One region of the Pseudomonas sp. JV414 genome, then DNA from elsewhere that is predicted to be linked to it. Evidence: riboswitches for the same ligand, from Rfam matches in the RefSeq annotation. Region 1 holds a riboswitch; the other holds the start of a gene.

What was found. A riboswitch is a leader RNA that binds a small molecule or an ion and turns the genes downstream of it on or off. The one in region 1 is predicted to bind cobalamin.
Region 2: linked by a shared signal. The riboswitch ahead of cobO (cob(I)yrinic acid a,c-diamide adenosyltransferase) and the one ahead of cobW (cobalamin biosynthesis protein CobW) in region 1 are both predicted to bind cobalamin.

What each region holds. Positions count from the first base shown of each region.
Region 1 is NZ_VYKC01000002.1:618,183-621,586, forward strand. It holds gene cobN (cobaltochelatase subunit CobN) at 1-641, opposite strand, end outside; gene cobW (cobalamin biosynthesis protein CobW) at 645-1,718, opposite strand; cobalamin riboswitch at 1,816-2,032, opposite strand; cobalamin riboswitch at 2,229-2,456, shown strand; gene F6R97_RS03735 (CbtB domain-containing protein) at 2,577-2,783, shown strand; gene F6R97_RS03740 (CbtA family protein) at 2,795-3,404, shown strand, end outside.
Region 2 is NZ_VYKC01000022.1:122,594-125,997, reverse strand. It holds gene F6R97_RS24530 (cobyrinate a,c-diamide synthase) at 1-979, opposite strand, end outside; gene cobO (cob(I)yrinic acid a,c-diamide adenosyltransferase) at 976-1,587, opposite strand; cobalamin riboswitch at 1,668-1,902, opposite strand; gene F6R97_RS24520 (hypothetical protein) at 2,059-2,655, shown strand; gene F6R97_RS24515 (PQQ-dependent sugar dehydrogenase) at 2,724-3,404, shown strand, end outside.

The DNA of each region.
Region 1 (3,404 bases):
GCCGCCTGCAAATGCGAGCGGTAAAACAGCACTGCCGCCACCGGCTGATCAGCTTGCCAGTCGGCTTGCCAATCCTTCAGTTCTGCGGGGCTTTTTTGCGGGTGGTAAATCGCGGTGCGTGGCAGGGTTTGCGGCTCGGACCAGGCGTAATCACGGTCCAACCAGCGATTGGCCAGGCAGCGAAACAGGTCGAGCGCATTGGCCATGCCGCCCTGACGCAGGAAGTACCAGAGCCGGTCGCGGTCTTGCGGAGTTACGGTGCTCAGGTCACTGAGTTCCGGGTCCGGACGATCGTCCCCCGGCACCAGAATCAGTTGCACGCCGCGCTCGGACAATTCCACCAGACGCTCGATGCCATAACGCCAATAGGCGATGCCACCGTGCAGCGAGATCAGAATCACCTTGGCGTGGCGCAGCACTTCGTCGACGTAGAGATCGACCGAGGCGTGATTCTGCACCTGCATCGGGTTGGCCAGGCGCACGCTCGGGTAATCGTCGGGCAACTGCTGCGCCGCTTCGGCGAGCAACGCCAGGCTGGAATCGCCGCTGCACAGGATCACCAGCTCGGCGGGGGTTTGTCCAAGGTCGGCAATGTTGTCATCCGACACGAAACCGCCGGGCTGGGTCCTGAGCAGGTGCATGGTTTAAACGCTGAGCGCAGCGCGCAATTGCGCTTCGAGCGCAGCGGCATCCAGGTCCTGACCGATTAACACCAGACGGGTGGTGCGCGCTTCTTCAGCGCCCCACTGACGGTCGAAGTGCTTGTCGAAGCGCGTGCCCACGCCCTGGATCAGCAGGCGCATCGGCTTGTTCGGCACTGCTGCAAAACCTTTGACCCGAAGGATGCCGTGCTGGACCACCAATTGAGTCAGCGCATCCATCAGCAGGCTTTCGTCGGCTTGCGGCAGCTCGATCGAGATGGAATCGAACGCGTCGTGGTCATGCTCATCGTGATGGCCGTCTTCACCCTCATGGTGATGATCGTGATGGCTGTGGCGGCTGTCGATGTGTTCTTCGGAACCGGCACCGAGGCCGATCAGCACGTCCAGTGGCAGACGACCGCTGCTGGCTTCGATGACTTTCACCGCCGGCGGCAGTTCTTCGGCGACTTCCAGGCGCACACGGGCCAGGTCTTCAGCGCTGATCAGGTCGGCCTTGTTGAGGATCACCAGATCGGCGCTGGCCAGTTGGTCGGCAAACAGCTCGTGCAGCGGCGATTCGTGGTCCAGGTTCGGGTCGAGTTTGCGCTGGGCATCCACTTGATCCGGGAACGCAGCGAAGGTGCCAGCTGCAACGGCCGGGCTGTCGACCACGGTGATCACCGCGTCAACCGTGCAGGCGCTACGGATTTCTGGCCATTGGAAGGCTTGAACCAAAGGCTTTGGCAGGGCCAGGCCCGAGGTTTCGATGAGGATGTGGTCGAGGTCGCCGCGACGAGCGACCAGTTCGCGCATCACCGGGAAGAACTCTTCCTGAACCGTGCAGCACAGGCAGCCGTTGGCCAGTTCGTAGACGCGACCGTTGGCTTCTTCTTCGGTGCAACCGATCGAGCACTGCTTGAGGATTTCGCCGTCGATGCCCAGCTCGCCGAACTCGTTGACGATCACCGCGATGCGACGACCCTGAGCGTTGTCGAGCATGTGGCGCAGCAAAGTGGTTTTGCCCGAGCCGAGGAAGCCGGTAACGATGGTGACGGGGAGTTTGGCCAGTGTTTTCATCGGATGCCCTTTGGCAAGGTGGCGGGCATACGGGACGACGACCGCTGCTGCAAATGCGCGCGGAAGATTTCGCCACCGGATCACCCCGCCCGGTTGTAGTGAGAATTCGTTTCGAGGCAGGTCTCCTGGCTGACGGTGTGCCGGCCTTATTGGCCTGGCATTCGCTGCGCCTTCCCGCGAACCTGAGGGATCAGGGCTTGCAGTGGCGTGGCAGCGAACATCACCGTTCACAGTTGCGGGGGCAGCCGCGGCATCGACCGCGTTCCCTTCTTAGCTTCGGCAAACGCCGAAGAACCTCGAAAGCGCAAGGCTACGCATCGTGTGGGGGCGGGTCAATGTCCACATGACATCTGCGGCGCTCCCTTCGCGAGCAAGCCCGCTCCCACTTTTGACCGCATTCCCATGGAAGAACTCGGTTCAATGTGGGAGCGTGGCTTGCCCGCGATGCAGGCGACTGGGTTCCGAGTTGAGAACCCATGCCAATTGACGCCCAACCCCCGCCCATGCTCTCCTACACGCCTTGTTACGGGTGCCCTTCACAGGGTGAAACGGGAAACCGGTGAATCATGTGCTTTACTCAAAGCCATGTCAGTCCGGTGCTGCCCCCGCAACGGTAAGCGAGTGAAGCGTCAGATCCACTGTGCCTGTCATACGGCATGGGAAGGTGATGCTTGCAGGTGTCGGCGCAAGCCCTGCCCCTCGCGAGCCCGGAGACCGGCCCGCAACACAAAGTGACTTTTACGTTCACTGAATAACAAACCCGCGGTGGGCGGGCGCTGTTCGAAATCTCTGCGTGCCCCGGCGTGCGGAGGTTTTCATGCGCTCTATTCACCCGCTGACAGACCAGAGGGAAGCGCCATGTCGATCATCAGCAGCACCGGCAGCAACACCGATAAAAAGAGCACCATCAGCACCACCACTACCCTGAGCCAACGCCTGACCGCCGCTTTTTGTGCGTCGATCCTTGGCGCCAGTCTTGTGTATTTCGCCGGTTTCTCGCACATCGAAGCGGTGCACAACGCCGCGCACGACACCCGTCACAGCTCCGCCTTTCCGTGCCATTGAGACCTGCTGACATGATCAAGCGTATTGCGCAAACCGCAGGTTTCAGCGGGCTGCTGGCCGCCCTGCTGCTGACCCTGCTGCAAAGTTTCTGGGTGGCCCCGCTGATTTTGCAGGCCGAGACCTACGAAAAATCCGAGCCGGCCGCTGTCGAAATCCACGAGCACGCCGCGGGTGCTGTCACCGCTCACACCCACGATGCCGAAGCCTGGGAGCCGGAAGACGGCTGGCAGCGCGTGCTGTCGACCACCGGCGGCAATCTGGTGGTAGCAGTCGGTTTCGCTTTGATGCTCGCGGGCCTCTACACCTTGCGCGCTCCACGCCGTACCTCTCAGGGCCTGCTCTGGGGTCTGGCCGGTTATGCGACATTCGTGCTGGCGCCAACTCTCGGCCTGCCACCTGAGCTGCCGGGCACTGCCGCGGCGGATCTGGCGCAACGACAGATCTGGTGGATCGGCACTGCAGCATCCACCGCTGTCGGCATCGCACTGATCGTGTTCAGCCGTCACTGGCTGATGAAGATCCTCGGCGTGGCGATTCTGGCTGTGCCTCATGTGATCGGCGCGCCACAACCGGAAGTGCATTCGATGCTGGCGCCGCAAGCCTTGGAAGCGCAGTTCAAAA
Region 2 (3,404 bases), on a different contig from region 1:
ACAGCATGCCGCCACACTCGGCCAGCAACGGTTTGCCCGCTGCGTGGTGAGCGCGGATCGCGGTCAGCATCGGCGTGTTTTGTGATAACGCCACATGGTGCAATTCGGGGTAACCGCCCGGCAGATACAGGCTATCTGCTTCTGGCAATTCGGTGTCGCGGATCGGCGAGAAGAAAAACAATTCGGCGCCCATCGCCCGCAGCAGATCCAGGCTCGCGCCGTAGGTAAACGCGAAAGCTTCGTCCCGAGCCACGGCAATCCGCACACCGGCCAGCAACGGTTCGGCGGCGATCATTTCAGGCGCGGCGAATTCCACGGCCGGCGGTAGAGCCACATCGCAACTGCTGGCCAAGGAGTCGGCCGCCGCATCGAGACGCAGGTCGAGATCATTCAGCTCGCTGGCCTGAACCAGGCCCAGATGCCGACTCGGCAATTCGATCCCGGTCTCCCGGGACAACGCGCCGTACCAGCGCAAGCCTTCAGTCAGGCTGCCTTCGAGCAACTGCGCATGGCGCACAGTGCCGACCCGGTTGGCCAGCACACCGGCAAACGGCAAGTCCGGTTGATAACGCGCAAGACCCAGGGCCAGCGCGCCAAACGTCTGCGCCATGGCGGTGCCGTCGATCACGCCGAGCACCGGCACACCGAAGTGCCGCGCCAGGTCGGCGCTGGACGGCGTACCGTCGAATAGCCCCATGACGCCTTCGATGAGGATCAGATCGGCTTCGCCAGCGGCCTCCCACAATAGACGTCGACTTTCCTGCTCGCCGACCATCCACATGTCGAGTTGGTAAACCGGTGCGCCGCTGGCGCGCTCGAGAATCATCGGGTCGAGAAAGTCCGGGCCGCATTTGAACACGCGAACCTTGCGCCCCTGATTGCGATGCAAACGGGCAAGCGCGGCGGTGACGGTGGTCTTGCCCTGACCGGAGGCCGGCGCGGCGATCAGTACCGCCGGGCAATGACGGGGTTGAGTCACAGTTCGACGCCTTTTTGCGCTTTGATTCCAGCCTGGAAGGCGTGCTTGATCATGCCCATTTCAGTGACGGTGTCGGCCAGCTCGATCATCTCTGGTTTGGCGCCACGACCCGTGACCACCACGTGCTGCATCGGTGGACGGGCCTGCAAGTCGCTGAGCACCTGATCGAGATCGAGGTAGCCGTGCTTGAGGGCGATGTTCAGCTCATCGAGCACCACGAGGCCAATGGCCGGATCACGCAGCAATTCGCGGGACACCGCCCACGCGGCTTCAGCGGCGGCGATGTCGCGCTGGCGGTCCTGGGTTTCCCAAGTGAAGCCCTCGCCCATCACATGAAAACGCACCTGCTCCGGGAAGCGCCGGAAGAACAGCTCCTCGCCGGTGCTGGTGCGCCCCTTGATGAACTGCACCACGCCGCACTGCATGCCGTGGCCCATTGACCGCGCAAGCATGCCGAACGCCGAACTGCTCTTGCCTTTACCGTTGCCGGACAGCACCAGCAGCAAACCGCATTCATTCGGGGAGTTGGCGATGCGTTCGTCGATCACCGCTTTTTTGCGCAGCATGCGCGCGAGATGGCGTTCGTCACGATCGGGAGTATCAGTCATGGGGGAGCTCTCCGTTGAGGCTGGATAACGGCGGGCAGGCACAAGAATAGACGGCAAGAAGCCTGGCATCGCCCACCGTGATGCCGTTGGATGAATCAGGCCGGTCTCCGGGCTCATGAGCGGCGTGTTGCCTGACTGCGCGCCTTCCCATGTTGACATCAACACAGTGGCTCAAAGCGCAGTCTTCACTCATTTACCGTTGCGGGGGCAGCGCCGGGATCATGACGCTTCGTCGCTTGACGATAGCCACTCACCGGCTTCCCTGTTTCACTCTGTCGGCCATCGCCACAGAGCACCTGAAACAAGCCGCGAAGGTTAGAGGGTTGGGGGTGGAGCGTCAATTGAAGACAAAGCGTGGGCACTCGATATACTGCCGCCCATCAATTACCTGACACCAATCTTGCACCACACTGTCAGCAGTGATATCAAAGCGCCATAGAACCCAACAACACAATTACAAGGGTAAGCAACATGCAAGGCATGATCATCAGCAATCCGAAGCTGGAATTCCTGCGACCGGTGCTGGAACGCTGGTTTGACTGTATCGACCGCTACAACGCTGTGCGCGGCGATAACGACACACCTTATTGGTACGACGAAAAAGCCAACCTCGGCCTGCTCTCCGCCGCGGCCTGGATGGCAGAAATGGTCACCTTGCAACAAACGACGACGCGCAAGCAGAACGAAGAAGGCGAACGCAACGGCCGCGCCGACCTGTTTATCGCCACTCCCGAAGCCACCGCCGAACAACGCGCCTACCTTCAAGCCACTCAACGCTGGCCGCGGGTCAACAGCCTGAACCTGACTCAGGCACTACAGGACATCACCAGCGAGGCCAAGCGAATCAGCTACGCCAGCGACCTGAAACTCGGTTGCCTGTTCGTTGCGCCGCAAAAAGCTCAGCAGAGCGCTACACCGGAAGAACTGCAGGACATGCTCGACGACTTGCAGAAGGAACCCAGCTGCGCCGTGGCCTGGTATTTCCCTTACGCCTATCGCAAGTTGCGCAATGAAGCCGGCAACTACCATCCAGGGATCGCCGTATTACTCAAGGAAGCCCGCGGCTGACGGGTTGAACCATCAAGCGTCTACGCTTCTCTATGATTACGTCAATGCATTCATAGGGAAGATCAGTAATGCGCAAACCCCAGCTCGTTTTCATCATCGCGCTCGCCGGAGGGCTCGCCGCCTGTGGTGAAACCTCCAGCCTGCAAGTCTCGGATGGCACAGGCCCCTCGCCCAAGCTGCCAGAACCGAATAAAACCCTGATCCCGACGGTGAACATCGCCCCGGCGATCGGCTGGCCTGAAGGTAAGAAACCCGTCGCCGCGGCAGGGACTCAAGTGGCGGCGTTTGCCGAAGGCCTCGATCATCCGCGCTGGCTCTATGTGTTGCCTAACGGCGATGTGTTGGTGGCCGAAACCAACGCGCCGCCCAAACCCGATGATGGACAAGGCATTCGTGGCTGGGTCATGGGCAAAGTCATGGGCCGCGCCGGTGCTGGCGTCCCCAGCCCGAACCGCATCACTCTGCTGCGGGACAAGGACCACGACGGCGTCGCCGAAACCCGCACGGTGTTCCTGGAAAACCTCAATTCGCCCTTCGGCATGACCCTGGTCGGCAATGACCTGTACGTCGCCGACACTGATCGCCTGCTGCGCTTCCACTATGAAAACGGTGAGACCGCGATCAAGTCGCAGCCGATCAAGATAGTCGATTTGCCGGGCGGCACGCTGAATCATCACTGGACCAAAAACGTCATCGCCAGTAAGGATGGCAGCAAGCTGTACGTCACCGTGGGCTCGAACAGCAACGTC